3 regions of the Paeniglutamicibacter selenitireducens genome follow, and region 2 is predicted to be linked to each of the others. Evidence: riboswitches for the same ligand, from Rfam matches in the RefSeq annotation. Region 2 holds a riboswitch; each other region holds the start of a gene.
The links. A riboswitch is a leader RNA that binds a small molecule or an ion and turns the genes downstream of it on or off. The one in region 2 is predicted to bind S-adenosylmethionine.

Region 1 (9,379 bases), on a different contig from region 2:
GGTGTTCGCCCAGGGATGCCGCGACCGCGAGCGCGTGGCCTTCGAGTACCGCGATGCCCGGGGTGCCGCCAGTTCGCGTCGGGTGGAGCCCGCCAAGCTGGTCAACGTGGGCAACCGCTACTACCTGGTGGCCTACGACCTGGACCGCGCCGATTGGCGCAGCTTCCGGGTGGACCGGGCCGAGAACGCCCGGCCCCGGGCGCTGCGCTTCGCGCCGCGGGAGATCCCCGGCGGAGACGCGGCGCAGTTCGTCCGCACCGGGCTGCACGGTTCCGGGCAGCAACAGGCCAGCGCCCGGGTGCACGCCGGCGCCGAAGAGCTCACCTCGCGCATCGGCAGGTGGTTTGAGATCCAGCCGTTTGACGGGCACAGCTGCGTGGTGCGCACCGACGGCACCGATCTGCGCTGGGCGGCGTTCGGGCTGGCGCTGAGCGGGGCGGAGGTCAGCGACGTGAAACCTGAGGAACTGCGCGAGCTGCTCTCGTCGTGGTCCTCAAAGCTGGCACCGGGTGGTGGGCCGCCGGCGGGGGAGCGGGATCAGGCCGGGCTAGGCTTGGGGCATGAATGAAACACTGGTTCTGGTCCGCCACGGCGAGACTGACTGGAACGCCGAGGGGCGCCTCCAGGGGCAGACCGATATCCCGCTGAACGACGCCGGCCACGAACAGGCCCGGGCTGCGGGCCTGGAACTGGCCGGATCCCCCTGGGACGTGCTGGTGTCCTCGACGCTGGGCCGGGCCGTGGAAACCGCGCGGCACATTGGCAGGGCCGTCGACCTGGGGCCGGGCGAGGAAATCGACGGGCTGTGCGAGCGCCACTACGGAAACGCCGAAGGCAGGGTCGTCCGGGACCTGCCGCGGGAGGAGATCGACGTGCTGCTGCGCTCGGCCGAACCCGAGGACGCCGTGGCGGGGCGCGGGATCGCGGCGCTCAACGACCTGCTGCTGCGGCACGAGGGCAAGAACATCATTGCCGTCGCCCACGGGACGCTGATCCGGCTGGTCCTCGATGCGCTGGGCCCAGGACGGCGCACGCCGCTGCTGCGCAACGGGCAGGTCGTCGAGGTCGACGTCGCGGCCCTGCGGCGCCACCTGGCGGCCGCCGGGCGCTAGCGCGCACGCGGTTCCGGGCGGCACGATGGTTCGGTGAGCGAAAACTTCTTCGGGAAGCCCGGGTTCTACGACCGCCGGGCCAGGGCCTACGACGCGATGCTGGGTTCCCCCGCCTACAACAGGATCTGCTGGGGAACGCACCCGGAGCAGTACGCGGCCTTTGCCGCGCGGGCGATCGGCTCGGCCGGGGGCCCGCTGCTCGAGGTGGCTGCCGGGACGGCGCGGGCCACGGCGCTGCTGCACGTTGCGGGGCGCCGGCCCACGACGCTGGTGGACCTGAGTGCGCCGATGCTGGGGCTGGCCCGCGAGTCGATCCGGCGGGCCGCCGGCGGCGAGGTGCCGGGGCGGATCACCCTTGAATGCCGGGACATGCTGGCCCCGGTGGACGGGCGGCGCTACGAAACCATCCTGGGCCTTGGCCTGCTGCACCTCGTCCCGGACCTGGCACCGCTGTTCGCCGGGCTGGGTGCGCAGCTGGGGGAGCGCGGGTCGCTGCACCTGGCCTCGCTGGTGCGCGGCCCGGCCCGCTCCAACGCCTACCTGAAAGTGCTGAAATCCCACGGGGACATCGCAGCGATCCGCACGGCCGGCCAACTGCGCGAGGCAGCGCTTGCCGCGGGGATCGGCGAGGTCACTGTGGACCGCGAGGGCGCCATGGCCTACCTGGTGGTGTCGCGGTAGGGGCGTCAGCCGGAAAGGGCGGACCCCTGTTAACGGCGCATGCGGCCGCCCCCGAAGGGGACGGCCGCATGCAGCTTCAGGCGGTGGCTACTTCTTGAGCTCGAAGCGGTCGGCATCCATGAGCTTGGCCCAGGCTGCGGCGAAGTCCTTCACGAACTTCTCCTTGGCGTCGTCCGAGGCGTATACCTCGGCCAGCGCGCGCAGCTCGGAGTTCGAGCCGAAGACCAGGTCCACGCGGCTGCCGTTCCAGCGGCCGTCGGTGGTGGAGTAGGTCTTTTCCTCGGCGTCCGGGGTCCATTCCAGGCCCAGTTCCATGAGGTTCGCGAAGAAGTCGTTGGTCAGCGCGCCCGGGGTGTCGGTGAAGACGCCCAGGTTCGACCCGTCCCAGTTGTTGCCCAGCACGCGCAGGCCGCCGAGCAGCACCGTCATCTCCGGGGCGGAGAGGCCCAGCAGGTTGGCGCGGTCCAGCAGCAGGTACTCGCTCGGGATGTCCAGGAAGCCCGAGTCGTAGTTGCGGAAGGCGTCGGCAACCGGCTCAAGCCATGCGAACTGGTCGACGTCGGTCTGCTCCTGGGTGGCATCCACGCGGCCCGGGGTGAACGGCACGGTGATGTCCTGGCCGGCGGCCAGGGCAGCCTGCTCCACGCCCACGTTGCCCGCAAGGACCACGACGTCGGCGAAGGAGGCCTTCACGGCCGAGGTGGCGTTGAACCCGTCAACGATTTCCTCGAGCTTGGCGATGACCGGCTTGAGCTGCTCCGGCTGGTTGACCTTCCACGAAACCTGCGGTTCCAGGCGGATGCGGCCGCCGTTGACGCCGCCGCGCTTGTCCGAGGAGCGGAAGGACGCTGCGGCCTTCCATGCGGTGGAGACCAGCTGCTGGACGCTCAGGCCCGATTCGGCGATGAGGTTCTTCAGCGCCGCGGTTTCCGCCTCGCCCAGGGTCTGGGCCGGGGCTGCCGGCAGCGGATCCTGCCAGATGAGGTCCTCGGCCGGGACCTCGGTGCCGAGGTAGCGGGCCTTCGGGCCCATGTCGCGGTGGGTCAGCTTGAACCACGCGCGGGCGTAGGCGTCGGCGAACTTTTCCGGGTTGTTCTTGAAGTCCAGCGAGATCGCGCCGTAGGCCGGGTCGAAGCGCAGGGCCAGGTCGCTGGTGAGCATGCGCGGTTCGCGGGTCTCTTCCGGGTTGTGTGCCATCGGGACAAGGCCCGCGCCGGCACCGTTGACCGGGCGCCACTGCTGGGCGCCGGCCGCGGAGTGGAACAGTTCCCACTCGTAGGCGAAGAGGATGTGGAAGAACTCGTTGTCCCAGCGGGTCGGGTGGTAGGTCCAGGTGACCTCCAGGCCGGAGCCGATGGTGTCATCGCCGTGGCCGGTTCCGTAGCCGGACTTCCAGCCCAGGCCCTGCATTTCCAGCGGGGCGGCTTCCGGCTCGGCACCCTTGTGCAGCTCTTCGCTGGCACCGTGGGTCTTGCCGAAGGTGTGGCCGCCGGCGATCAGGGCGACGGTTTCCTCGTCGTTCATGCCCATGCGGCGGAAGGTTTCGCGGATGTCCACGGCCGAGGCCAGCGGATCGGCGACGCCCTCCGGGCCTTCCGGGTTCACGTAGATCAGGCCCATCTGGACGGCTGCCAGCGGTGCTTCCAGGTTGCGGGCGCCGGTGTAGCGTTCGCTTTCCAGCCACACCTTTTCCGGGCCCCAGTAGACGTCGTCGTCTGCTTCCCAGACATCCGGGCGGCCGCCGGCGAAGCCGAAGGTCTTGAAGCCCATGGTCTCCATGGCGACGTTGCCGGCGAGGATCATGAGGTCGGCCCAGGAGATGGACTGGCCGTACTTCTTCTTGACCGGCCACAGCAGGCGGCGGGCCTTGTCAAGGTTGACGTTGTCCGGCCAGGAGTTCAGCGGGGCGAAGCGCTGCTGGCCGGCGCCGCCGCCGCCGCGGCCGTCGTGGCTGCGGTAGGTGCCGGCCGAGTGCCAGGCCATGCGGATGAAGAACGGGCCGTAGTGGCCGAAGTCGGCGGGCCACCAGTCGTAGGACTTGGTCATGGTCTCGGCGAGGTCGGCCTTCACGGCCTCCAGGTCCAGGGCCTCGAAGGCCTTGGTGTAGTCGAAGTCCTCATCCAGCGGGTTGGAAACCGCGGTGTTCTTGGCCAGGATCTTCAGGTTCAGCTTGCTTGGCCACCACTCGGTGTTCGCGCTGCCGCTGGTGGGGTGGGTGCGGCCACCGTGCATTACGGGGCATTTGCCTGTCGAGGTCTCGGACATGGCTTCCTTTCAAGAGTGGGTTGGGTGCTTCTTGGTTTGGTGAAATCGGGGAGGGGCGTTGCGGGGCGCCGGGGTCAGGATTCCGCGGATCGGCAGGCGGTGCACAGGCCCCAGTAGATGACCTCCGCCTCGTCGATGGTGAATCCGTGGTCGTTCGAGGCATGCAGGCACGGCGAGCTGCCGACCGAGCAGTCGACATCCAGCACCGTGCCGCAGGAGCGGCAGACCAGGTGGTGGTGGTTGTCTCCCACGCGGGTTTCGTAGCGCGCGTTGTGCCCGTGGGGCTGGATCTTGCGCAGGACGCCAAGGCGGGTCAGCACCTTCAGGGAGTCGTACACCGCCTGGTGGGACACCGCGGGGTGCTCGGAGCGCACCGCCGCAAGGATGGCGTCGGTGTCGGCGTGCGGGTTGGCGGTGACAGCGGTGAGCACGGCGAGGCGCGGGAGCGTGACGCGCATCGACGCGTCGCGCAGCAGCTGTTCGAGCTCCACCGGGTTTGTCATGCTAAAAGTCTGCCCGCTTATCTTGAACTAGTCAAGATAGCCTCGGAAATGTTGCGGGATCCCGAGGGGCGCCCGTGAATACGCAGGTCAGGCCGGGGAACGCGAAGACCCGCCCGGCGCGGGCGGCAAGCGCCGCCGCGCCGGACGGGCCCCTGGGCATGCCCCCGGTTCCGCCCCGGCCTAAGCCTGGCCCGCGCAGATCTCCTTGATTTGCGCGATGCACGGCTCGTTCTGCAGGCTGGTGGTGTCCCCGAGCGTGCTTCCCTCGAAGAGCTGGGTCAGCAGCCGCCGCATGATCTTGCCCGAGCGGGTCTTGGGCACGTCCGGCACGAAGACGATGTCGCGCGGCTTGGCGATCGGACCGATCTGCCTCGCGACGTGGTGGCGCAGCTCGGCCAGCAGCGAGTGCTGCCGGGCCTGCGCCTCGTAGGGAAGGGAGGTCCCGATGAGGCTCTTGTCGAAGGGCACCACGAAGGCGGTTGCCGCATGCCCGGTCTTCGCGTCGACGGTGGGGCACACCCCGGCCTCCACGACGGCCGGGTGCGTGACAAGCGCGGACTCGATCTCGATGGTGGAGAGACGGTGCCCGGAAATGTTTATCACGTCGTCGGTGCGCCCGAGGATCCAGATGTCCCCGTCGTCGTCGAAGCGCGCGCCGTCACCGGCCAGGAACCAGCCCCGCTGCGCGTACTTTTCCCAGTAGGAGGTGTAGTAGCGCTCCGGGTTGCCCCACACGGTGCGGGCCATGGCCGGGCCGGTGCGGGTCAGCACGATGTTGCCCTGCACGTTCGGTGCCACGGCGGCGCCCTGCTCGTCGACGATGTCCACGGCGACCCCGGGCAGCGCCCGGGTGCCGCAGCCGGGCTTGAACGCGGCGTCGTCCTGCCGCGGGGAGAGGATCGTGGCGCCGGTTTCCGACTGCCACCAGGTGTCCACCATCGGGATGCCGGCGGGGGTGTCGCGGCCGACCTGGGCGCGCAGCCAGCGCCAGGCCTCCGGGTTCACGGCCTCGCCGACGGTTCCGGCCAGCCGGATGGAGGAGAGGTCGTGCGTCGCCGGGATCCCGTCCGGGAACCAGCCCATCAGCGAGCGCACCAGGGTGGGCGCCGTGTAGTAGCTGGTGACCCCGTAGCGTTCGATGATCTCGAAGTGCCGCCCCGGGTGCGGGGCATTGGGGACGCCCTCATAGATCACCTGGGTGACGCCGTTGGACAGCGGGCCGTAGATCTCGTAGGTGTGCGCGGTGACCCAGGCCAGGTCCGCGGTGCACCAGTGGACGTCGTTCGCGCGCTGCGCCGGGTCCGGGTGGGAGAAGAGGAACTCGTGGCTCCACGAGGCCTGCGTCAGGTAGCCGCCCGTGGTGTGGACCAGCCCCTTGGGCTGCCCCGTGGTGCCGGAGGTGTACATGATGAACAGCGGGGTTTCCGCGTCGAACGCCTCGGGGGTGTGCTCGGTGCTGGCGGTGTCGACCGTCTCGTGCCACCACAGGTCCCGGCCCTCCGTCCAGGGGATCTCGCTGCCGGTGCGGCGCAGCACCAGCACGTGTTCGATGCTGTTCTCCCCGGCCACCGCGGCGTCGGCGTTCTTCTTCACGGGCACGGCTGTGCCGCGGCGGAACTGCCCGTCCGTTGTGACAAGGAGCTTCGCGCCGGTGTCCTCCACCCGGAAGCGCAGCGCCTCGGCGGAGAAGCCTCCGAAGACCAGGGAGTGCACCGCCCCGATGCGCGCGCAGGCCAGGGTGATGACGACGGTCTCCACGAGGACGGGCAGGTAGATGACCACGCGGTCGCCCGTGCCGATGCCGAGCGCGAGAAGCGCGTTGGCGGCCCGGGAGACCCGGTCCTGCAGGTCCTTGTAGGTGACGGTGGTGCGGTCCCCGGGCTCGCCCTCGAAGTGCAGCGCCACCTTCTCCCCGCGCCCGGCCTCCACGTGGCGGTCCACGCAGTTGTAGGCGGCATTGAGTTTTCCGCCCTCGAACCAGCGCAGCTCGGGTCCGCGGCGCGCGGCCGGGTCCACGCCGGTGCTGCGGTGGACGGTGTGCCAGTCCGCGGCCCAGTCCAGGCGCCGGGCCGCGGCATCCCAGAAGGCCAGGCGTTCGTCCTCGTTCCACGGGTCTTCGGCGGGCAGGGTGGTCGCGGCGGGGGAAAGTGTTGCAGACATGTGGTTCTCCATCGGTCCTGGCGGTGGCACCGGCCTCGGCGAGGTGGTTGCTGCGGCGTCGTGGAGCCAGGTCTCTCGGCCGCTCTGGATGGGTGGTTGGTGCGGTGCCTCAGGCCCAGCGGTTGATGGCCTTGCGCTCGGCCAGCCCCAGCAGGGCGTCGGTGGTCTTGCCCAGCACCGCCAGCAGGATGATGGCAAGGACCAGGCGGTCGATCCGGCCGTTGTTCTGCGAATCCAGCAGCAGGAAGCCCAGCCCCATGGATGAGGCGATGAGTTCGGCGGCCACCAGGAACAGCCACGACTGGGCCAGGGCCAACCGCAGGCCGGAGAAGATCGCCGGGACCACTGCGGGCAGCTGCACGGTGGCCAGCAGCCTGGTTCCCTTGAGCCCGAAGGCCCGTGCCGCCTCGATCAGGTTCCTGTCCACGTGGCGCAAGGCCAGGTAGACGGTGGTGAAGACGGGGAAGAACGCGCCGATGACGATCAGTGTCACCTTGGAGTCCTCGCCGATCTTCATCCACAGGATCAGCAGCGGCACCCACGCGAGCGAGGGCACGGCTCGGATGGCCCCGATGAACGGCCCGAGCAGGGCGTCGGCGAGGTCGGACAGCCCGACGAGCGCGCCGACCGCCAGGCCCAGCAGGGAGCCGATGGCGAAGCCGACCAGCACGCGCTGGGTGGATATCGCCACGTGCTGTGCGAGCGTCCCGCCGTCGAGCAGTTCAAGGGCCGCTTCGAGCACCGACCCGGGGGTCGGCAGCTGGGAGGTGCTGACCCAGCCAAGCGTCGTGGACGCCTGCCAGAGCCCAAGCAGGACCACCGGGAGAAGGGATCCCAGGAAGATGCGCCCCGCACGGGTCGCCAGCAACGGGTTGCGCGGCCGCCCGGAGGCCCGGGCGACTGCGGGTGAAAGGTCGGAAGGGGCTGGCATTACGGCGTCTTGACCTTCGTGGCGTCCGCCTTCCGGGCGAAGCTGTCATCCACGAGCGAGCCGAGCGCGGTGTCGACGTCGGACTGGGCCTTGACGTCGTGTGATTCCACGAAGATGGGGCCGACCTTGGCGAGGACCTTGGTGAAGGCTTCCCCCGGCACGGCATCCACGCCGAGGTTCGAGCGCTCGGTGATCACCTTGGTGGCGACCGCGGCATCCAGGCCGGCGACTCCCGCGAGGATCTCCGCGGTTTCCTTCTGGTTCGCAGCGGCCCATTCGCGGGCCTTTTCGTAGGAGTCGACGACGGTCTGGGCGACCTCGGGCGACTTCTCGAGGAAGGACTCGGTGGCGTTCAGCGCGCCGTAGGTGTTGAAATCGAGGTTGCGGTAGATCAGCTTCGCGCCGTTCTGCTCGGCCCCGGCCATGATGGGATCCAGTCCGCTCCAGGCGTCAACGGAAGCGTTTTCCAGTGCGGTGCGGCCGTCGGCGTGCTGCAGGTTCTGGACCGTGACGTCCGAGGACTTCAGGCCGTTGGCCTCGAGGGACTGCAGCAGGAAGAAGTACGGGTCGGTGCCCTTGGTGGCTGCGACCTGCTTGCCCTTGAGGTCCGCCACGGAGGATATGGGTGAATCCTTGGCAACGACCAGGGCCGCCCACTCCGGCTGCGAGTACAGGGCGATGGTCTTGATGGGCGAGCCGTTGGATCGGGCCAGGAGCGCCGCCGAACCGGCGGTCGAACCCACATCGACGGCGCCGGCGCGGAGTGCCTCGTTGGCCTTGTTGGAACCTGCGGACTGCACCCAGTTGACGGTGATGCCCTGCTCCTTCAACGAGGCCTCAAGCCAGCCCTTTTCCTTGAGGACGAGGCTCAGCGGGTTGTATGTCGCAAAGTCGATGTTCAGGGTCTTGGCCTCGGCGGCGCTCGCGCCGCCGGAACCCTCGCCGGCGCAGCCGGTCAGGAGCGCCGCTGCGGTTGCGAAGACGGTTGCGGTCAGGACGAATCGGCGTGAAACGGGAGTTTTTGGCATTGGAAAGTTCCTTAAACGGGTGGAAAAGGGCGAACGTGAATGGCCGTCCGTGCGGACGGCGGGAAAGACGGGGCCTTGGCGGGCTAGTGGCGGTGGGGGTCGACGCCCAGCGAGGCCAGCAGGGAGCTGCGCATTCGGGTGACGTCGTCGTTGTTCCGGCCGCGCGGACGTGCGCCGGGAACCTCGAGGAGCTGGGTGACGGTTGCCGCATCGTCGCCCGGTTCCCGCCCCAGCACGACGATGCGGTCCGCGAGCTGCAGGGCCTCGTCGACGTCGTGGGTGACCAGGAGCACCGTGGTGGGGTAGGCCTTGTGGATGTCCAGCAGGAGGTCCTGCATCTTCAGCCGGGTGAGCGCGTCGAGTGCGCCGAAGGGCTCGTCCAGCAGCAGGACACCGGGCCGGCGGGCCAGGGCCCGGGCCAGCGACGCGCGCTGGGCCATCCCGCCGGAAATCTCTCGCGGCCGCAGGTTGCTGTGGCCGTCGAGTTCGACCAGGCGCAGGAGCTCGGCAACGCGGTCCTGGCGTTCGGTGCGCCCGGTTCCCTGCGGCAGGCCCAGCGCGACGTTCTTTTCGACCGATTGCCAGGGCAGCAGGCGCGGTTCCTGGAAGGCAAAGGAGCAACGCGGGTCCAGCCCGTCCACGGCCGTTCCGTCGATAAGGATGCTTCCCGTGCTCGGGGCGTCGAGGCCGGATACCGCC
Region 2 (10,478 bases):
CGAACAGGCAACCGTAACCTCCCCCGGGGGGCCGTACAACACCTCCGGCTCCGAGACCGTAGCCTCCACGATCGACGGGAACAGCGCCACGAAGTGGTGCATCGACGGGCCGCCCTCCAAGGTGCAATGGGAGGTCAAGCTGCCAAGCCCGGTAAGCGTTGCCCGCTACACGCTCACCAGCGCCAACGACGTGCCCGCCCGCGACCCCCGCACCTGGACCCTGTCCGGCTCGAATGACGGCGAGACCTGGACGGTCGTCGACACGCAGGCGTTGGCGGGTCCGTTCGAATCCCGCCGCCAGGCCAAGGACTTCGAGGTAGCCCACCCGGGGGCGTTCGGCCGGTACCGGTTCGACTTCACCACCGTCCCGGGTGTCAGCCACTTCCAGGTTTCCGAGATCGCGCTCGCCGGCGTCTCCTTCGGCAGCGGAGCCAAGCTGTTCGTTTCCTCGCCCACCGGGCAAGCCGACGGCGAAGGCCCCGGATCCGACATCCTGCGCACGCTCGACGGAGCGGCGTCGACAGCGTGGGTGGTTGCCCGGCCCGGCGCTGACGTCATCTGGCAGGCGGAACTGGCCCAGGCGGTGACGCTCAACGAGTACTCACTGACCTCCGCGGCAGACAGCCCCTCGGCGGATCCGCGGGAGTGGACGCTGGAAGGTTCCTCGGACGGCCGGACCTGGGCCGTGCTTGACACGCAGTCGCCCGGCACCCCTTTTGCCTCGCGCGGCCTGGAGAGGTCGTTCACTATCGCCGGCGGGCGGAGCTTCAGCACCTACCGTCTCACGCTGCGCGGCAGGCCCGGCGCGGACCGGCTCCAGCTTGCCGGGGTCTCGCTCTCGGGGCCGGCGTTCAATTCGCGCAGGTCCTCGGCAGTGGCGGAGTACAGGCGTGCCCTGGATCCCGATGTCGGCATCCACGTGACCCAGTTCGGCACCAGCGGAGACCGCGTGCAGCGCGAGGCATTCGCCAGCAGGGACTCCGACGTCTTGGTCCTGCGCTACGAGACGGACCGGCCGCTGGGACTCAATGCGGGCATTGCCATGGACTCGGCACAGAGCGGGGCCCCGACTTCCGCTGATGCCGGTGCCCGTTCGCTCTCCTTCTCCGGGGAAATGGCCAACCGGCTCAAGTTCGCCGCAACCCTTTCCGTCACCGAAACCGACGGTACGGTCAGCGCCGCCGGTGGCTCGTTGAGGGTCGCGGGTGCCCGCAGCCTGACGATGGTCCTGGATGCACGTACCAACTACAAGCTCGACGCCAAGGCGGGTTGGCGCGGTGCCGATCCGGCCGCCACCGTGGCCCGCGGCATCGCCAGGGCCTCCGCCCGCCGCTACCAGGACCTGCGTGCGGCCCACCGGGCGGACATCGAAAGCATCATGGGGCGAGTCGACGTCGACTGGGGGGCCTCCGAGCCCGCGGTATCCGGCGTTGCCACGAACATCCGCCTCGGTGCCTACTCCGCGGGCCAGGACGACCCGAGCCTGGAACAGACGATGTTCGCCTTCGGCCGCTACCTGCTGCTGAGCTCCTCGCGGCCCGGCGGCCTCCCGGCAAACCTGCAGGGCCTGTGGAACGACAGCAACTCCCCGGCATGGGCCTCGGACTACCACACGAACATCAACGTGCAGATGAACTACTGGGGTGCCGAGACAGCCAACCTCAGCGAGAGCCACGAGCCGCTCATCGACTTCGTCCGGCAGGTTGCCGTGCCAAGCCGCGTCGCGACCCGCAACGCGTTCGGGAAGGACACGCGCGGCTGGACCGCCCGCACCAGCCAGAGCATCTTCGGCGGCAACTCCTGGGAGTGGAACACCGTGGCCAGTGCCTGGTACGGCCAGCACATCTACGAGCACTGGGCCTTCAGCCAGGACCGGGCCTACCTGCGCGACACCGCGCTGCCGATGCTCAAGGAAATCTGCGAGTTCTGGGAGGACCGGCTTGTCGAGGACGCAAACGGCAAGCTGGTGGCCCCGGACGGGTGGTCGCCGGAGCACGGCCCGCGCGAGGACGGCGTCATGTACGACCAACAGATCATCTGGGACCTTTTCCAGAACTACCTGGACTGCGAAGCCGCCATGGGGTTCGATTCGGTGTTCCGCGACAGGGTGGCCGCCATGCAAGGGCGCCTTGCGCCAAACAAGATCGGAAGCTGGGGCCAGCTGCAGGAATGGCAGACGGACAGGGACGACCCCCGGAACATCCACCGCCACACCTCGCACCTGTTCGCGGTGTATCCGGGCCGCCAGATCACCCTGGACGGCACCCCGGAATTGGCCGCGGCCGCCCTGGTGTCGCTGAAGGCCCGCTGCGGCGAGGTCGCGGGCGTGCCGTTCACCGAGGCATCGGTCTCCGGCGACAGCCGCAGGTCGTGGACCTGGCCGTGGCGCGTGGCGCTCTTCGCCCGACTGGGGGAGGCCGACCACGCCCGCCTGATGCTGCGCGGCCTGCTGCGCTTCAACACCCTGTCGAACCTGTTCTGCAACCACCCGCCCTTCCAGATGGACGGGAACTTCGGCATCACCGGGGCGGTGGCGGAAATGCTCATCCAAAGCCATGGGGAGAAGATCCACGTGTTGCCCGCCGTGCCATCGGCCTGGCCGGAGGGCTCATTCACCGGCCTGCGGGCCCGCGGAGGCTACGAGGTCAACGCAACATGGAAGGACGGCTTGGTCACCGAGGTGTCGGTGATCGGCGACAGGGCCCCGAACCAGGGCACCATCACGATGTTGATCAACGGGAAGGACTGCAAGGTCAAGCCCACCAAGCGGGGCCACAAGCCCAAGCCGTTCCGCCCGTAGCTCCGGCGCCCCGGCGCCCCGGGGGCCCGGTGCACCCTGCCGTTGCGGCGGGGAGCGCCGGGCATTGCGGTCAGGCGATGACCGCGGCGCCCTTCCACAGGCGCCGGGTGGCCAGTGCCGCGCCGGCGCCGAGTGCCTCGAGCTTGGCCATGGCGATCTGCGGATGCACGCGGCCGCCCAGGCCGCAGTCGGTGGATGCGATGACGTTCTCGCGGCCCACGAGGTTCGCGAATCGCTCGATGCGGTCCGCGACAAGTTCCGGGTGCTCGACCACGTTCGTGGCATGCGAGAGGACGCCCGGGACCAGGATCTTGCCTTCGGGCAGCGCACGGTCCTCCCAGATGCGCCATTCGTGCTCGTGGCGCACATTGCCCGCCTCGAAGGAGACCATGCCGGCGTTGATGCGCAGCACCGGGTCGAGGATGTCGGCGAACGGGATGTCGGTGGTGTGCGGACCATGCCAGGAACCCCAGCACACGTGCAGCCGGATCCGTTCGGCGGGGAGTCCGCGCAGCGCATGGTTGGTTGCCTCCACGCGCAGCTCCAGGAACTTCAGGTAGTCCTCGAGGCTCGGCTCGGGGTTGACCTGGTCCCAGGACTCGGCCAGCGACGGGTCGTCGATCTGGAGGGTGAGCCCGGCGTCGAGGATCGCCTTGTATTCCTCGCGCATCGCATCCGCGGCGGCGAAGAGGTATTCCTCGTCGTTCGTGTAGTAGTCGTTGGCCAGCCGCGCGCAGGACGCGGGGGAGAGCGCCGCGAGGAAGCCCTCGTCGGTGCCGGTCGCGGCCATGGCGGTCTTCAGGTTCTTGATATCCGATGCCACGAGATCGTGCCCCGTGTAGGTCAGCGGCCCGACGACCTTCGGCTGCGTTGTCGCCTTGCGGTGGGCCAGGATGCCCGAGGTCGGGTCCGCATAGGCCTCGGCGAAGGCCTGGCGGTCGCGGCGGTCCGGGAACGAGGTGAGCACGACGTTGCCGGGGCTTGAGCGCTTGACAGCGGTCTCGGCCCAGCGGTCGACGGTGGTTTCCTCGAGGCCGCCGAGGCGGGCGAAGGAATAGTTCCACCAGGCCCCGTAGTCCACGGCGGAGGACATGGTGTGCCCGAACTCGCCGTCGTTGGGGATGTCGATGCCCAGCTCGCGCTGCTTGGCGACGATGCCGGTCACCGAGGCTTCGAGGAGCTCGTGGAACTCGGCGGTGATCCCGTCACGTTCCTTGGCCGCGTTGGCTGCCAGAAGCTCGTCGGTTCGGGGCAATGAACCTGCGTGGGTGGTGCGGATGTGGCTGGTGCCAAAGGACATGGGCGGTTGCCTACTTTCCATCGAACCTGGCAGTAGCACCGTTACCGTTTCAGAGGCCTCTTCGGCGGGGTCGGTTGCTGCGGCTTCATCGATCCAGGTCTCTCGGCCGCTCCGGATGGTTACGTACTAATACCTATCATGGAACTGTTTGTTGCGGTTCGTCGGTGCCTCTGTGTGACGCCGGCGCGACAGCGGTTCCCGGGCCCGCATAATGGACTCCTGGGAACCTGGGTTCCCTTGCTTGCCGGACCATTTTCCAGGAGTACATGTGAGCACGCTCTTTTCGGAGAGTTTCCTTGACCGGCCCCGGCGGGAGCTTGCCCCGGGCGCCGTGTGGGTTCCCGATTGGCTCGGCCCGGCGGAACAACGCTGGCTCGTGGACAGGTTCCGCGAGTGGGGGCACGGGCCCGTGCCGCCGCGCGCGGCCAAGATCGGTGCCGGGGAGATGTCGGTCCGGACAGTGTGCCTGGGCTGGCACTGGCAGCCATACTCCTATTCACGCAGGGCAACCGACGTCAACGGAAACAGGGTGCTGGATTTCCCGGACTGGATGGTCAGGCTGGGCAGGAAAGCGATCCATGAGGCAACCGGGGATGCGGGGGTGGCGGCGAACTACACGCCGGACACCGCACTGGTGAACTACTACTCCGACGATTCCAGGATGGGGATGCACCAGGACCGGGATGAGCAATCGACCCAGCCGGTGGTCTCGATTTCCATCGGAGACACCTGCCTGTTCCGGTTCGGAAACACCGCCAACCGTAGCAAGCCCTACGAGGACATCGCCTTGGCGTCCGGTGACCTCTTCGTGTTCGGGGGTCCGGCGCGGTTGGCATACCACGGAGTGACAAGAATCCTGCCCGGCACCGCGCCCGCCGACTGCGGGCTGGCGTCGGGACGAATCAACATCACCCTGCGGGTTACAGGGCTGGTGGGCTAGGTTTAGGACCCCGGGAGATTCACTGTGGCACGCACTGCCAGGTGGTCGCTGTCGCCCGCTGGGACGGTGCTGTTGGAGGTGACCTCGAGGCCGCGCTGCAGCACATGGTCCAAGCGCATGAAACCGAACGGTTCGCGTGGCCAGGTGAAACCGAACATGCCGCGGTCCTGGTTCGGTTCATCCAGGGTTTCCGTCAGCGCGGCGAAGGACCTGTCGGTCGAGGTGGCGTTGAAGTCGCCGACGGCCATGACCGCGGGGCTCTTGTCGGCGCGCAGGATTGCCGCCAGCTGGGACAGCATTTCGTCGCGGTTGCCATGGTCGTTCTGCCTCGCGGAAGCGGCGTGGACCACGTACAACTTGATGCTGCCCGACTCCGTCTCAACCTGGGTGCTCAGGGCGCGCTTCCACCCGAGTCCCAGGTCAAGCGGCTGCGAGCGGGTGAGCGGGTACTTGCTCCACACTCCCACCGTGCCCACCACAAAGTGGTGCGGGTAGCTCGAATGCAGGGCCGCCGTGACGTCCTCGCCGCTGCCGGCATCGAGTTCCTGCAACGCGATGACATCGCTGCCCTCGCTGGCCAGGACGCGCGCCGATTCAACGGCGGCGCCCGTTCCCGCCTTGATGTTCTGGCTGCTGACCGTGAGTGCGCCGGCCTTTTCCGCAGGCGCCGTCCAGGCCAAGGGGACGATGGACGGGCCGAACGCGACGAGCCAGGCCAGGGCCGGGACCAGTACGAAAGCCAGCGCGCTCCTGCTCCTGGAAACGAGGGCCACCAGCAGCAGGACGGGCACCGCCAGTCCGAACCACGGGGCGGCGTTGTCCACCAGCAGGGCCAGTCCGAAGACATCGGGGACCCGGCGGTAGAAGACAATCAACAGGGTGCCGAGCAGTGCCCCGAGAAGCACCAAGGCACGCAACCGGCGCTGCCAGCGAAGCAGGCGTTGCGGCCGGCGTTGCCGGGGCTGGGTGGAAATGGTTTGAAGAGACATCGTTATCTAGGGTCGCATATCGAACTGGTACATCCATGGGATAAATCTGTGAGCGGACCGGGTGCCGGGATGCCGCACCGGTGCAACCCTCGACTGGCCACCGGCAAAGTGCCATTCTGTGGTGAGGCGTACCCGCTGCCACCATGGCCCCGGCCTCGAGGAGTCCGGCAGGGCCGGTGGCCCACGACGTAGGAGATGGTAGCTGTGCCGGGAGTCGACGACAGGAAAACCGCGGAAGCCGATGATGCGGGAATCGTGGTGATCGGCGGGGGATTGGCTGCCGCGCACTGCGTCCACGAACTCCGCGAGGGAGGGTACGGCAAACCCATCACCGTCATCGCCGACGAGGACGCCGTTCCTTACGAGCGGCCACCGCTTTCCAAGGAATTCCTGCAGGGGAAGAAATCGCCGCCCGAGTTCCAGCCGTTCCCCGCTGACTGGTACGACGGGGCGTCCGTCAAGCTTCGCCTGGGCGTTCGGGCGACCGCCATAGATACCTCGAACAAGGTGGTGGACCTCTCCGACTCGACATCGATCGGCTACGAAAACCTTGTCATTGCCACGGGATGCCGCTCACGGCTGGGCGGTCGCACCTCGAACATGCCCGGCTGGGACCTGCCCGGAGTCCACACCTTGCGCTCCCTCTCAGATGCACAGGCCCTGAAGGAGGAATTGGTCAACGACAAGCGGCTGGTGGTCATCGGTGCGGGATGGATCGGCATGGAGGTGGCGGCATCGGCGAGGGTGGCGGGCATGCGCGTCACCGTGTTGACCCCGGACGAGGTGCCGCTCGCCGCCGCCATGGGCACGGAATTCGGGTCGCATGTGGCCAGGCTGCATATCAGGAACGGTGTCCATTGCCGCTTCGGAACAACGGTTGACGGGATCTCACTCGACCGGGAATCCGGGCTGAAGGTCATGACGTCCACCGGTGAGGTTGCCGCAGACACGGTGCTGCTGGCCATCGGTGCCGTGCCGAACAACGAACTGGCTGTGGCGGCCGGGCTGGACGTCGGAACCGGGGTGGTCGTTGACGCCCGGCTGCGCAGCAGCGATCCGAACATCCTGGCGGCCGGAGACATCGCGGAGGCCTTCAACACCACGCTGGGTCGTTCCCTGCGGGTCGAGCATTGGGACAACGCCATCCGCCAGGGGAAGCTGGCCGCGGCAACCATCCTGGGGCGGGAGGAATCCTACGACTGGCTCCCGTACTTCTTCACCGACCAATTCGACCTCGGCATGGAATACGTCGGCGACCGGGCAGCGGACGACGACGTGGTGCTTCGCGGGGATCCCGGCAGCGGCGAGTTCATCGTTTTCTGGATGCGCAAGGGGACCGTCTCCGCGGCCATGAACGTGAACGTCTGGGACGTGAACGACCACTTGCGAAACCTCATTGGCAGGAGCATTCCCGCAGACCGGCTCGCGGACACCGAAGTGGACCTGCTGTCGTTGTAGGCCGCGGAATCCTGCCGCAGGACGCATCCTGCGGCAGACGCGGTGGATCCGGGTGCCTGGATTCCTGGGCCGTGCCGCGGGCCCCGAATCGTGCAGTGGCGGGGACCCGCTGAAGAGGCAACCGAGCCGCGCCCTTCCCAAATCCCCGGGTTCGCAACAGTGCCATGCCATACTGTTTCATAGTCGGCGGGGGGCCGGCTCCGGCATGGCCGTTCAGGAATGGAAGTGGACTCAATTCTACGGAAACGCACGCAGGCCAAGGCCTGCATCGGGACACGGGGCACCGAGGGCACTTCGATGCCGGCACCGGTCAAACATGCGATCCCGAACGTGCGGACCATCCCGCAGGGCGCGGTTTTCACTGCGGAGCATCCGCGGCCATCCAGCACCGGCGCACCGATCAATCGATCGGCACGCCTCCACAATCTGAGCTAAACGCTCACTCGCGGGTTCGTGGATATTCCCCAGTCCACGAACCAACATGCCGGATGTTCAATGCGTGCCCCAACACGCGAACGCCTGGTGCATGGCCGTCGAGGATCCTGTTTCCCCAACCGGGATCGGACGGCTTGGCAACGGGAGGTGGGTTTCGTTTCACGTAAACGAAACCCACCTCCCGATTGTCTTTGCTGTGGTGGGGATTCTCACGTGGGGCATCGCGGGCATGGATCCTGCCCTTAGGCTGTTACACGTGTCGAACCGCAGACCCGGCACCACCCGAACCAGCTGAACCTTGAAAAGGCACCCGTGACTCCTGACGCCAGCGCACATGGCAAGACCCCGGCCATCCACTCCACGCAGCTCACCGGCAAGGCACTGTTCCTTGCCGTGGTGGCCTTGGCGATGGGTGGCTTCGGCATCGGCACCACGGAATTCACCATCATGGGGTTGATGCAGGAAGGCGCCGCGGATCTCGGGGTATCGAACCCGCAGATGGGTTTGTTGATTTCCGCCTACGCCCTCGGCGTCGTTGTCGGAGCGCCGGTACTCACGGCACTCGGGGCCAAGGTTGCCCGCAAGACGATGGTCCTGTGGCTGATGGCCTTCTTCACGATTGCCAACCTCAGCTCGCTCCTGGCGCCCAACTACGAATCCATGCTCGTCTCGAGATTCCTGGCGGGCCTTCCCCACGGCGCCTACTTCGGCATTGCTGCGATCCTTGCCGGGACGCTGGTGCCCGCTTCCATGCGCGGCCGGGCCATCGCCTGGGTCATGATGGGACTTGCCGTTGCCAACGTGCTCGGCGTCCCGTTCGTGACCTTCCTGGGGCAGAGCTACGGCTGGCGCTGGATGTTCGGGATCGTCGGGATCGTCGGCGCACTGACCTGGATTTCCATCCGACTGTTCGTTCCCTACGCACCGGCCCACGAAGGCGCGAGCATCCGCAGGGAACTTTCCGCCCTGCGCAGCGGACAGGTCTGGATGGCCATGCTGACCGGGATCGTCGGCTTCGGCGGATTCTTTGCCGTGTACTCCTACATCAGCCCGATCCTGACCGACGTGACGGGCCTGGACCTCAAGATGATCCCCGTGGTGCTGGGCATCTACGGCACCGGCATGGTGGCCGGATCGCTGATCGGCGGCCGGCTCGCCGACTGGTCGGTGCATGGTGCGATCTTCGTTTCCATGTCCGCCATGGTGGTGTTCATGGTGCTTTTCGGGGCGCTGGCCAGCTACCTGGTGCCCACCGTGATCCTCATGTTCGTCCTTGGAGCCACCGGATCCGTCCTGGTTCCGGGACTCCAGGCGCTGCTGATGGATTCAGCGCCGCATGCCCAGTCGCTGGCGGCTTCCTTGAACCACTCGGCCCTGAACGTGGCCAATGCCCTGGGTGCGGCGCTGGGCGCCGCCGTCATCGCCTCGGGACTCGGCTACCGGGCCCCGGCATTCCTGGGCGCCGGGCTCGCCGCGCTTGGACTGCTGCTGGCCCTGACGACGAGTTGGCGCGCGAACAAGATCGAGGCCCGGTCGGCGCTTCGCTAGCGAACGAACCTGGTCAGTGCCCGGTGCCGGGTGCCTCCTGGTCGCCATCGACCGGGGTGCGCACCTGCCGCAGGAAGGCCTCCATCGTCCCCGCGACATCGACGCTGCGGTCGGCGAGCCACTGCTGCTGCAGGCCGTCGGCAAGCGCCAGGGACGCGCGTGTCATCGTGCGGAAGAACGCGAGTTCCTCCGGCGTCGGGTTCGGGCGGTCCTGGTAGTAGGAGTCCTCGGCGAGCTTCATCAGCCGCTCGTAGCGTTCCTTGAAGTACGCGGCCGCGGGATGCGCCGGATCAGAGGCCGCGGCGGCCATCGTCACATACAGGGCAACGAGTCCGGGCTCCTGGGTGCTCCTGTTGAGTACCGTGGAGAGGTTGCCCAACTGCTCGACGTCGTTGCCGACAATCTCGTCACGTTGGTCCTTGGTGCGCAGGATCTGGACCAGCAAGTCTTCCTTGGACTCGAAGTAGTGCATGACGCCCGCCAACGAGAGATTGCAAAGATGCGCCACCTTGCGAAGGGACGTTCCCCGGTAGCCCTCTTTCGCGAAGACCTCCAGGGCAACGTCGAGAATTTCGGCTCGCTTGACGATGCCTTTTGCGTATGAACCACGTGTTGCCATGTTGATAGAGTAGCGAGGTTTTTTCCCTTCGTTTACACACCGGACACTCAAAGGTTTTGGTACCAATCGGTAACCAAATTGGTACCAAACGGTAGGTTTGCCGCCGCCCCAAGGGGCGTCTCCTCGTGCCGCGATCGTGGTTGGCTTCCCGCTTTCCCCGCCGAGCCCCGCGGGCAATGCGATGCAGGTCCCGAACGGGCCGGTGGCCATCAACGGTTCGAGCCCGATTTCACCCTTTGGGCCCTCGGCCGTGGGCCGACGATGCGTCCTGGCCGGTACCGGCCCACCCTTCCCGCCGATTCGTGACGGAAGTCACAATCGCGGGTTCCCGCCCGCGGAAACCCCGGAATCAAGGGGGATTTCCGACTCCGGCGACCGTCCCCGTGCCG
Region 3 (10,478 bases), on a different contig from region 2:
TCAGCGAAGGCGGCTACGGGGCAAGCCTGAGCGACCTCTTCCGCCTGCTCATCGAACTCGCCGAAGCCGACTCCCAGGTGGCCCACCTGTGGCGTGCGCACATCGCCTTCGTCGAATCCGCGCTCACCCTCCGGGACCCCGCGGTGCGCAGCCGCTGGACCGAACGGATCGCCGCTGGCCAGATCGTTGGCAACGCCTACACCGAACGCGGCGGAAACCCCCTGGGCTCGCTCAACACCACGCTCGAGCAGCGCGGCGACCACTGGTTCGTGACGGGCGAAAAGTACTACTGCACCGGCACCATCTACGCCGACTGGGTTGCCGTTGCGGCGTCCCACCCCACGTTGGCCGGCCGCCAGATCGCGCTCGTCTCCACGCAGCGTTCCGGCGTCAAGATCTACGACGACTGGGACGGCTTCGGCCAGCAGCTCACAGGCACCGGCTCCACGACGTTCCAGGATGTTCCTGTCGACACCCTGCTGCCCGAGGAGCAGCAGGTCAACGACCCGGAGTCCGCGATCTTCCAGCTGGTGCTGCTGGCTGTGCAGGGCGGAATCACCCGTGCGGCGCTGAACGACGTGCGCTCCGCGGTGCAGGCGCGAACCCGCACCTTCAGCACCGGCACCGGTGTCCCGCTGCGCAACGAGCCGCAGGTTCTGCAGCTTGTCGGCGAAATCTCGGCCACGGCCTTCGCCACGGATTCCATCGTGCTGTCCGCCGTCGCGGAGATCGAGGTGGCGCTCGCCGACGATTCGCTCAGCAACGCCGAACGCTTCGCGGTGTGTGAACTTGCCGCCAACCGGGCGCAAACCATCGTCCAGCCGCTGGTGCTGTCCGCCGCCACGAAGCTCTTCGACGGGCTGGGGGCATCCTCGACGGCAACCGGCTGCAACCTGGACCGGCACTGGCGCAACGCGCGCACCGTCGCCACCCACAACCCCGCGATCTACAAGGCGCGCATCGTCGGCGACTACGAGGTCAACGGGACGGCCCCCAAGCGCCTGAACGCCGTGGGCGACCTCGGCTCGAACACCTCGGCGCCCGGCCGCTAGGCCTTCCCGACCACCTGAACCTTCCCGGCAGGGTTGCCTCGGCAACCCTCGATGACCCCTATCCCGCAAAGGAATACCATGAGCACGACTCCTGCACCACGCCAGATCCGGTTCAACGCCTTTGACATGAATTGCGTGGGCCACCAGTCGCCGGGCCTGTGGCGCCACCCCGAAGACCAGTCCGCACGCTACAAGGACCTGACCTACTGGACCGAACTGGCCAAGACCCTCGAAAAGGGCAAGTTCGACGGCATCTTCATCGCCGACGTGCTCGGCACCTACGACGTTTTCGGCGGCACCAACGAAGTCCCGCTGCGCACGGCCGCGCAGGTCCCGGTCAACGACCCGTTCATGTTCGTCTCCGCCATGGCCGCCGTCACCGAGAACCTCGGCTTCGGCGTCACAGCCGGCACCGCCTACGAACACCCGTACCCGTTCGCCCGCCGCCTGGCCACCCTCGACCACCTGACCCAGGGACGCATCGGCTGGAACGTCGTCACCGGCTACCTGCCCTCCGCGGCACGGAACATGGGCCAGGAGGACCAGCTGGAACACGACGAGCGCTACAACCACGCCGACGAGTACCTGGAAGTCATCTACAAGCTGCTTGAGGGCTCGTGGGAGGAAGACGCGGTGGTCCGCGACGCCGCGCGCGGCGTGTTCACCGACCCGTCCAAGGTCCACGAGATCAACCACGAGGGCAAGTACTTCAAGGTCCCGGGCATCGCCATCACCGAGCCCAGCCCGCAGCGCACCCCCGTGATCTTCCAGGCCGGAGCCTCCCCACGCGGCCTGAAGTTCGCCTCCGAGAACGCCGAGGCAGTGTTCGTCACCGCCCCGACCAAGGAACTGCTCAAGGCCACGGTGTCCAGGATCCGCGACGAGGTCGAGGCCGCAGGCCGCGACCGCTACGACGTGCGCATCTACACCATGCAGACCATCATCACCGGCCCGGACAGCGCCGCGGCGCAGGCCAAGTTCGAGGACTACAAGTCCTACGCGGACATCGACGGGGCGCTCGCGCTGATCTCGGGCTGGATGGGCATCGACCTCTCCACCTACGCCCCGGACGACGTCATCGGCGACAACGTGAAGTCCAACGCGATCCAGTCGTCCGTGGCGACGTTCCAGAAGGCCAGCGGCGACGAGGGCAACCCGTGGACCATCCGCCAGCTCGCCGAGTGGGTCGGGGTCGGCGGTTTCGGCCCGATCACCGTCGGCTCCCCGTCCGAGGTCGCGGACCAGCTCATCGAATGGGTGGAGGAGACCGACGTCGACGGCTTCAACCTGGCCTACGCGATCACCCCGGGCACCTTCGAGGACATCGTGGAATACATCGTCCCCGAGCTGCAGGCCCGCGGCGCCTACCCGACCGAGTACGCCGGCGGCACACTGCGCAACAAGCTCTTCGGCAGGGGCGACCGCGTCCGGGACACGCACCGCGCCGCGAACTACCGCTTCGCGAACGCCGAATCCAGGTAGCGGCGCACGGCAAACCGGGTCCGGGCGGCGCGCCTGGGCTCCCCGCCCGGACCCGGTTCAGGCCACCAGCGTGACCACCAAGTTGATGGTTGTTGCCAGGATCCCGGTACCGAATACGAAGGACAGCAGGCTGTGCCGCAACACCGCCGAGCGCATCCGGCGGCTGGTGATGTTGGTGTCCGCCACCTGGTAGGTCATCCCGACGCTGAAGGCCATGTAGGCGATGTCCGTGTACTGCGGCGGCTGTTCCTGGTTGAACGAGATCCCTCCCGGGTCCCCCTCGTAGTAGATCTCCGCGTAGCGCAGCGTGAAGAGCGTGTGCACCAGCAGCCAGGACATTGCGGTGCAGGCCATGGCGAGCAATGCGAGCAGGAACTTGGCGCTGTCGGCGGCGTCCCTGCCGCCGGCCATGACCAGCACCACCGCTGCCAGCGAACCCAGCGCCGCCAACAGGATCAGCAGGTCCGAGGTGCGGTGACCGGGGTCCTCGGCCTGCGCGTGGTGCGCTGTCCTCGCGGCATCCATCGGCGCGATGTACAGCCACACGGAGAGGTTGTACACGAGCGCTGCCGCGGTCCAGCCCACGGCCGGCGCATAGGCCCACTGGCCCAGGAGCCCCGTGAGCAGGACTCCGGCGGCGCCGCCGGCTGCCATGGACAGCAGCCGGAACCGGCGGTGCCTGGTGCGTTGAGAACCTGTGGCTACCATGAAGCGATCATGCCACGGACTACGCCCGCCGGACTGCCGGGGCGCGCATTTTCCCCATGACGCAGCCATGACGCAAGCCGCCCGCGAGAGCGGTCGACACAATCGGACTTGTGACGGATTGTGTCGTGAATGCGTGCCCAAAGGCGGCCCATTGCGTCCATTTGTTTCACGGCGGGGCCTTGCGCCTTGGTTTCATCGAAGATCCTGCAGCAGACTTGAATTGTCCGAACGCGACATATTCCGCGACGGGCACACCATCCAGAGCGGCTGAGAGACCTGGCTCGTTGACGCCGCAGCAACCACCTCCACACGGGGGCCGGTGCTACCGCCAGGACCGATGGAGATAGCCAAACTCTGCGCGGTCCACACACTCCCCGTTTAACCACGGCCCGGTGTGCACTGCGCCGTGTCCCGGCATTCCTCGGGTCTACCGAGAGGACAACACGATGCGAAACACCACCCCGCCGGCCCGCCTGCGCCGCTCGGCCGCCCTGGCCACGAAGCTGTTCACCGTCCTGGGCGCCGCAACCCTGGCCCTGAGCGCCTGCGGTTCGGGAACCCCGGCTCCCGGTGCCGCAACGTCCCAGGACACCGCGGCAGCCGGCCCCGTCCAGGGTGGAACCTTCGTCTACGCCGAAGTCACCCCGATCAACAACTGGCAGACGCAGGCAGCCCGCTTCTACGAGAAGTCCAACATCCTGAACAGCGTGCTGGACCGGCTGACCTACTTCGATGCGAAGACGGGCAAGATCGTCGGCTGGATCGCCTCCGACTTCAAGGCCAACGACAAGCAGACCGAGTTCACCTTCACCATCCGCGACGGCGTGACGTTCTCGGACGGAAGCGCCCTCGACGCCGAGGCCGTGAAGGTGAACCTCGACGCCCTGGGGCTGGGCATCAAGGGTGCGCAGATTGCTCCAAACGTCGACTTCTCCGCCTACAAGTCCGCAGAGGTCATTGGAAAGAACCAGGTGAAGGTCACGCTGAAGGCCCCCGACGCGAACTTCCTGCGCGCCACCTCGTCCGTGACCTCCGGCCTGGTGTCCACGGCCACCCTCAAGCTCGACAACGCCGGGCAGTCCGCGATCGCCTCGATCGTCGGATCCGGCCCGTTCGTCTTCGAATCCGAGAAGACCGACGAGGAAGTCACCTTCGCCAAGCGCGCCGACTACAAGTGGGCCCCGGAGACCGCGGCCAACCAGGGCGCCGCCTACCTGGACAAGCTCGTCGTGAAGTACCTGCCGGAGGTCGCCCACCGTGCCGGCGCCGTGCAGACCGGCCAGGTCGACCTCGTGCGCGGCCTGCAGCCCGTTGACGAGCAGGCCCTGCAGGCAAGCGGCGACCTGGTGCTGCCCGCCCAGGGTGTCGACCTGACCACCAACATGGCGGCGGTCCGCATCGCCAGCGGCAAGCTCGCCGACCCCAAGGTGCGCCAGGCGCTGCAGGTTGGCATCGACCGCCAAAGCATCAAGGACACTGTCCTTTCCGACAGCTACGTGATCGCCGATTCGGTGTTGAACCACGCCGCCCCGGGCTTCATCGACCTCTCGGCCGACCTGGCCTACAACCCGGAAAAGTCCAAGACGCTCTTGGAGGAAGCCGGATGGAAGGCCGGTGCCGACGGCATCCGCGAGAAGGACGGGCAGAAGCTCGAGGTCACCATCACCAGCTCCAACAACTCCGTCGTCATCAAGCCGGCATTCGAGCTGATTGAGCAGCAGTGGCGCGAACTCGGCGTCAAGCTCGTCAACCGCGCCGCCGACAACACCTTCCTGGCCACCGCGATGATCGACCCGAACATCGAGTTCTTCGGCACCCGCCAGTTCGCCTACGGGGGACTGGGACCGGTCTTCGGCCCGGCAAACAACACCCAGACGCTCAACGCCGACCCGGAACTCAACGAGCTCTTCGCCAAGGAACGCGCGGCAACCAGCGAGAAGGAACACCTGGAACTCATCGCCGAGGAACAGCGCCAGCTGGTCACCGAGAAGGCGCTGTCGCTGGTGCTCTGGGACGAGGTGCAGGTCTACGGCGGCAACTCCGCGGCGCACGTCGAATTCACCTCCGGGACCGCACCGATCTTCCAGGGCGCCTGGAAGTCCGGGAAGTAGCGCACCATGGCCGCATATATCGCCCGCCGACTGGGACAGGCACTGTTGGTCATCTGGCTCGCCTACACGCTGGTCTTCCTGGCCGTGCAGCTGCTGCCCAACGACCCGGTGACGATCTTCCTGTCCGCGGACTCTGCGGCCACGCCGGAAACCATTGCCGCCATGAAGGCGCAGTACGGGTACGACCAGCCGCTGGCCGTGCAGTACCTGAGCCAGCTGGCCGGCCTGTTCCGCGGCGACTTCGGCTATTCGCTGGCCTCGGGCCAGCCGGTGGCCGAGCGGATCGGGGCCGTGGCCGGGTCGACCCTGGCGCTGGCCTCCAGCGCCTTCGTGGCTGCGGCGGCCCTTGCCGTTCTCCTGGTCGCCTCCGCCACGCTGGCCCGCCGGGCGTGGTCCAGGCGGCTGCTGGTCAACCTTCCCCCGTTGTTCGCGGCGGTGCCGGTCTTCTGGCTCGGGTTGGTCCTGTTGCAGCTGCTCTCGATCCGGCTGGGCGTGATGTCACTGTTCCCGGACGGGTCGTTCGCCTCCCTGGCCGTTCCGGTGCTGGTCCTGGCGGTCCACGTGTCCGCGCCGATCGCCCAGGTGCTGCTCAAGAGCACGGACAACGTCTACGCGCAGCCGTTCGTCGACGTGTTGCGGGCCAAGGGGGCCTCGCGGTCGTGGATCTTCTTCCGGCACGCCCTGAAGAACGCAGCGGCCCCGGCGATGGCCATCAGCGGCATCACGGTGGGCACCCTGCTGGCCGGATCCGTGATCACCGAAACGGTCTTCGCCCGCTCCGGCCTGGGCCAGGTGGTCCTGCAGGCCGTGACAGCGCAGGACGTGGCGCTCGTGCAGGGACTCGTGCTGCTCACGGCCACGGCGTTCGTCGTCGTGAACCTGATCGTTGACCTGCTCCACCCGCTGCTGGATCCGCGGATCCTCAAGTCCGGAATCCACGGGGCGCCACGCGCCCTCGCGGCCTAACCCCGAAAGGAGCGACGAGCATGAGCCTCGCCATCGACGAATCGCTGCCCGGAGCATCCGCCGGGACACCCGCACCCGAGCCGGCGCCGCGGGGGCCCGAAGCGGCATCCGCGCCGGCCGGGAAGCGCGGCGCGCTGCGTTCCGCGGGATTCTGGCTGACCGTGGCACCGCTGGTCGTGGTCCTCGGATGGGCATTGTTCCCCGCCCTGTTCAGCGGGTTCGACCCCATCACCGGCGTGCCTGCAGACAAGCTGCAGGCCCCGGGCGCCGCGCACTGGTTCGGCACCGACCACCTGGGTCGGGACGTCTTTGCCCGGGTGGTCCACGGAACCAGCCAGACGCTGCTGACCGCGGGGCTGGCGGTCCTGATCGGCCTTGTCGCGGGCACGGGACTGGGACTGCTTGCCGCGACGGCCGGACGCGCCGCCGACGTGCTCACCATGCGCCTTGTCGACGTGCTGCTGGCTGTCCCGGGGTTCCTGGTGTCCCTGATCATCGTCACGGCCTTCGAGCCGGGCCCCGTGTCCCTGGGCATCGGCGTGGGCATCGCCTCCATCGCCTCCTTCGCGCGTGTTGTCCGCACCGAGGTGCTGCGGGTCCGCAGCCTCGACTACGTCGAGGCCGCGTTCATGAACGGCGGCACCTACTGGTCGGTCGTGTTCCGGCACATCCTGCCCAACGCGTGCGGACCGGTGCTGGCGCTGCTGGCCGTCGACCTCGGTGCCGCCATCCTGGCGATCTCGGGGCTCGGCTTCCTCGGCTTCGGCGCCCCGCCGCCCACCCCGGAATGGGGCCTGCTGATCGCCGAGGGCCGCCAGTACCTGGCCTCGGCGTGGTGGCTGACCACCTTGCCGGGCCTTGTCATCGTGGTGGTGGTCCTCCTGCTGGCCGGCCTGGGCCGCCAGCTGCACAAGATCTTCCGATTCTAGAAAGGCGGCACCATGAGCACCGCAGAACCAGCTGCCACCTTGCTGGACATCCGTGACCTCAGCGTCCACTACGGCACCGGCGCACACGCCGTCGCCGCCGGGGACCGCCTGAACCTCCGCCTCAGGGCCGGCGAGATCGTCGCCCTGGTCGGGGAATCGGGCTCCGGGAAGTCGACGCTCTCCAAGGCGGTCATCGGCCTGCTCCCGGAAACCGCGACAGTCACCGCGGGCAGCATTGCCCTGGCCGGAGAGAACCTGTTGGAGCTTTCGCCGAAGCAGCTGGAAAGCATCCGCGGCCGACGCATCGGCATGATCCCGCAGGACCCGGGGGCCTCGCTGGACCCGGTGAAGACCATCGGATCGCAGGTGGCCGAGGTGTTCAGGCTGCACCCGCAGGGCCGCAAACGCTCCCGGGCGGAGTTGCGCGCCGAATCCGTCCGCCTGCTCGGCATGGTGGGCATCGACAGGCCCGAGCAGCGGCTCGGCCAGTACCCGCACGAACTCTCCGGCGGACTGAAGCAGCGCGTGCTGATCGCCATCGCCTTCGCCCAGAACCCGGAGCTGCTGATCGCCGACGAGCCGACCTCGGCCCTTGACGTGACAGTCCAGCAGACGGTGCTCGAGGTGTTCACGTCCCTGGCGCGCGAACACGGCACCGCGGTGATCTTTGTGACCCACGACCTGGCAGTGGCCACCGACATTGCCGACAGGATCGTCGTCATGCAGCAGGGACGGATCCGTGAGGACCGGCCGGTGCGCGAGATCCTCACGGCGCCGGAACACGAATACACCAGCCTGCTGCTGGCGGAGGCCTCGCCCGGCGCGCACGCGGCACCGGTTCCGGAAGCCGGCGGCGATGCCGGCGCAGTCCCCGCCATCGAGGTGTCGGGCCTGCGCAAGACCTTCGGCCACGGCAGCAGCGAACATGCCGCGGTGGACGGGGTCTCGTTCTCCGTGCGGCCGGGAACCACCTTCGCCCTGGTGGGCGAGTCCGGGTCCGGCAAGTCCACTACCGCGCGCATGGTCATGCGCTTGCTTGACCCCAGCGCGGGAACCGTGAAGATCCACGGCCGCGACGTCACGGGCCTGCGCGGTGCCGGCAAGCGGGATCTTTGGCGCGGTCTGCAAATGGTTTACCAGAACCCGGACTCGGCACTTGACCCAAGGCATTCGGTCGAGCGGATCATCTCGGAGCCGCTGAACAACTACGGGTACGGTTCCAAGGCGGAGCGCGGCGCCCGGGTGGCCGAGCTCCTGGAATCGGTCAACCTCCCGGCGCGGATGGCGGGTCTCGGCGCCAGGGAACTATCGGGCGGTCAGCGCCAGCGCGTGGCCATTGCCAGGGCCCTGGCGCTCGGTGCCAAGACCCTCGTCCTGGACGAGGCGCTTTCCGCATTGGACGTGCTGACCCAGGCACAGATCATCGACCTGCTGGCAGAGCTGCAGGCCAACCAAGGGCTGTCCTACCTTTTCATCTCGCACGACCTGCACGTGGTCGAGCGTATCTCCCACGACGTGGGCGTCATGCGCCGCGGCCGCCTGGTCGAGGTCGGCGACACCGCCCGCGTCTTCGGCAACCCGCAGAGCGAATACACGCGCCTCCTCCTGGAGTCGAACCCCGGGCACCTGCTCAGGGAACTGGCGCACACCTGAGAACCACCACCCACACAGTCCCGGACACCAGCAGCAGCAAAGGAAGAACATTGAGCACCACACCATTGCGCGAACGCACCGCAGAATCGCGCTACGCGGAACTGTCGGCCCGGTTTGCCCCGGTCTTCGAACGGATCGCCCAGGGCGCCGTCGAACGCGAAAACAACCACGTCCTTCCCTTCGAGCCCGTCGCCTGGCTCAAGGAATCCGGCTTCACCACCCTGCGCGTCCCCGCGGCGCACGGAGGCGACCCGGTCAGCCACGAGCACCTCTTCCGCCTGGTCATGGAGCTTTCGGCGGCCGACTCCAACGTCGGGCACCTGCTGCGCTCGCACTTCTCCTTCGTCGAGACCATCGCCCTGCAGCCCGAGGAATTCCAGCTCCGCTGGTTCCCGCGCGTACTCGCCGGGGAGATCTTCGGCAACGCCGCAACGGAGAAGGGCGGGAACGCGCTGGGGACGACCAACACCAAGCTGCGCCAGGAAGCGGGCCAGTGGCTGCTCAACGGCGAAAAGTACTACACCACCGGTTCGATCTTCGCGGACTGGGTCGTCGTCATGGCCAGCACCGAGGGCGTGGAGGGCCGCCAGTACGCGATTGTGAGGGCAGACGACGAGCGCGTGCGGATCATCGACGACTGGGACGGGTTCGGCCAGCCGCTGACCGGCACAGGGACCGCGGTCTTCGAGGACGTCGTGGTCCCGCACGGGGACATCATCCAGCGCAAGGTCTCCTCCACGCTTGAGCCCGCCTTCTTCCAGCTGGCCCTGCTCAGCGTCCTGGCCGGCATCGGGCGCTCGGCCTTGGCGGACGCCGCCACCCTGGTGCGCAACCGCACCCGGACCTTCAACACCGGGTCGGGGGAACTGTTCCGCAACGACCCGCTCATCCAGGAGCAGGTCGGACGGATCGCCGCAGCGGTGTACGCCGCGGACTCGATCGTCACCGCCGCCGCGCGCGACCTCGACGCCGCCGTCGACCCCTCGCTCGGGCTCGATCCGGCGGCCGCCTTCGTCCGCGCCGAACTGGCCGTGCAGCAGGCCCACGTGGCGGTGCCGAAACTGGTGCTCGATGCCACGAGCGAGCTCTTCGACGTCACGGGCGCCTCCTCCGTTTCCCGCGGCAAGTCGCTGGACCGCCACTGGCGCAACGCCCGCACCGTGGCCACCCACAACCCGGTGGTCTTCAAGGCACGGTCCGTGGGCGACTACTACATCAACGGCACGATCCCCACGGGCCTTCACTCGATCGGCGAGGCCACCGATGCACGGACGGAGAAGAAGTAGATTGGGTACCTTCGACGCGCGCCCGCGCCTGCTGCTCAGCGCCTTCCTGATGAACACCTCGAGCCACATCCTCGGCGGCCAGTGGCGCCACCCCGAGGCGCAGCAGCACCGCTTCAACGAGCTGCAGCTCTGGATCGACCTCGCCCGCCAGCTCGAGGACGCGAAGTTCGACAACCTCTTCTTCGCCGACGTCGTGGGTCTCTACGGCGACCACGAAGGCGGCTGGGCCTCCATGGTCCGCAAGGGCATGCAGGTCCCTTCCCACGACCCGATGGTGCTGCTCTCGGCCCT

Region 1: linked by a shared signal. The riboswitch ahead of acs (acetate--CoA ligase) and the one ahead of ACSYDW_RS04270 (cobalamin-independent methionine synthase II family protein) in region 2 are both predicted to bind S-adenosylmethionine.
Region 3: linked by a shared signal. The riboswitch ahead of ACSYDW_RS00095 (ABC transporter substrate-binding protein) and the one ahead of ACSYDW_RS04270 (cobalamin-independent methionine synthase II family protein) in region 2 are both predicted to bind S-adenosylmethionine.

Annotation. Positions count from the first base shown of each region.
Region 1 is NZ_JBPULF010000001.1:3,563-12,941, forward strand. It holds gene ACSYDW_RS00020 (helix-turn-helix transcriptional regulator) at 1-568, shown strand, start outside; gene ACSYDW_RS00025 (histidine phosphatase family protein) at 561-1,112, shown strand; gene ACSYDW_RS00030 (class I SAM-dependent methyltransferase) at 1,146-1,793, shown strand; gene katG (catalase/peroxidase HPI) at 1,881-4,058, opposite strand; gene ACSYDW_RS00040 (Fur family transcriptional regulator) at 4,133-4,561, opposite strand; gene acs (acetate--CoA ligase) at 4,742-6,721, opposite strand; SAM riboswitch class I at 6,727-6,816, opposite strand; gene ACSYDW_RS00050 (ABC transporter permease) at 6,831-7,652, opposite strand; gene ACSYDW_RS00055 (aliphatic sulfonate ABC transporter substrate-binding protein) at 7,652-8,680, opposite strand; gene ACSYDW_RS00060 (ABC transporter ATP-binding protein) at 8,764-9,379, opposite strand, start outside.
Region 2 is NZ_JBPULF010000002.1:175,296-185,773, reverse strand. It holds gene ACSYDW_RS04275 (glycosyl hydrolase family 95 catalytic domain-containing protein) at 1-2,800, shown strand, start outside; gene ACSYDW_RS04270 (cobalamin-independent methionine synthase II family protein) at 2,871-4,100, opposite strand; SAM riboswitch class I at 4,115-4,222, opposite strand; gene ACSYDW_RS04265 (alpha-ketoglutarate-dependent dioxygenase AlkB family protein) at 4,369-5,040, shown strand; gene ACSYDW_RS04260 (endonuclease/exonuclease/phosphatase family protein) at 5,043-6,029, opposite strand; gene ACSYDW_RS04255 (NAD(P)/FAD-dependent oxidoreductase) at 6,234-7,487, shown strand; gene ACSYDW_RS04250 (MFS transporter) at 8,331-9,470, shown strand; gene ACSYDW_RS04245 (TetR/AcrR family transcriptional regulator) at 9,484-10,089, opposite strand.
Region 3 is NZ_JBPULF010000001.1:16,305-26,782, forward strand. It holds gene ACSYDW_RS00080 (acyl-CoA dehydrogenase family protein) at 1-1,052, shown strand, start outside; gene ACSYDW_RS00085 (LLM class flavin-dependent oxidoreductase) at 1,131-2,534, shown strand; gene ACSYDW_RS00090 (DUF1345 domain-containing protein) at 2,592-3,242, opposite strand; SAM riboswitch class I at 3,494-3,586, shown strand; gene ACSYDW_RS00095 (ABC transporter substrate-binding protein) at 3,689-5,353, shown strand; gene ACSYDW_RS00100 (ABC transporter permease) at 5,360-6,319, shown strand; gene ACSYDW_RS00105 (ABC transporter permease) at 6,340-7,248, shown strand; gene ACSYDW_RS00110 (dipeptide ABC transporter ATP-binding protein) at 7,261-8,901, shown strand; gene ACSYDW_RS00115 (acyl-CoA dehydrogenase family protein) at 8,952-10,187, shown strand; gene ACSYDW_RS00120 (NtaA/DmoA family FMN-dependent monooxygenase) at 10,189-10,478, shown strand, end outside.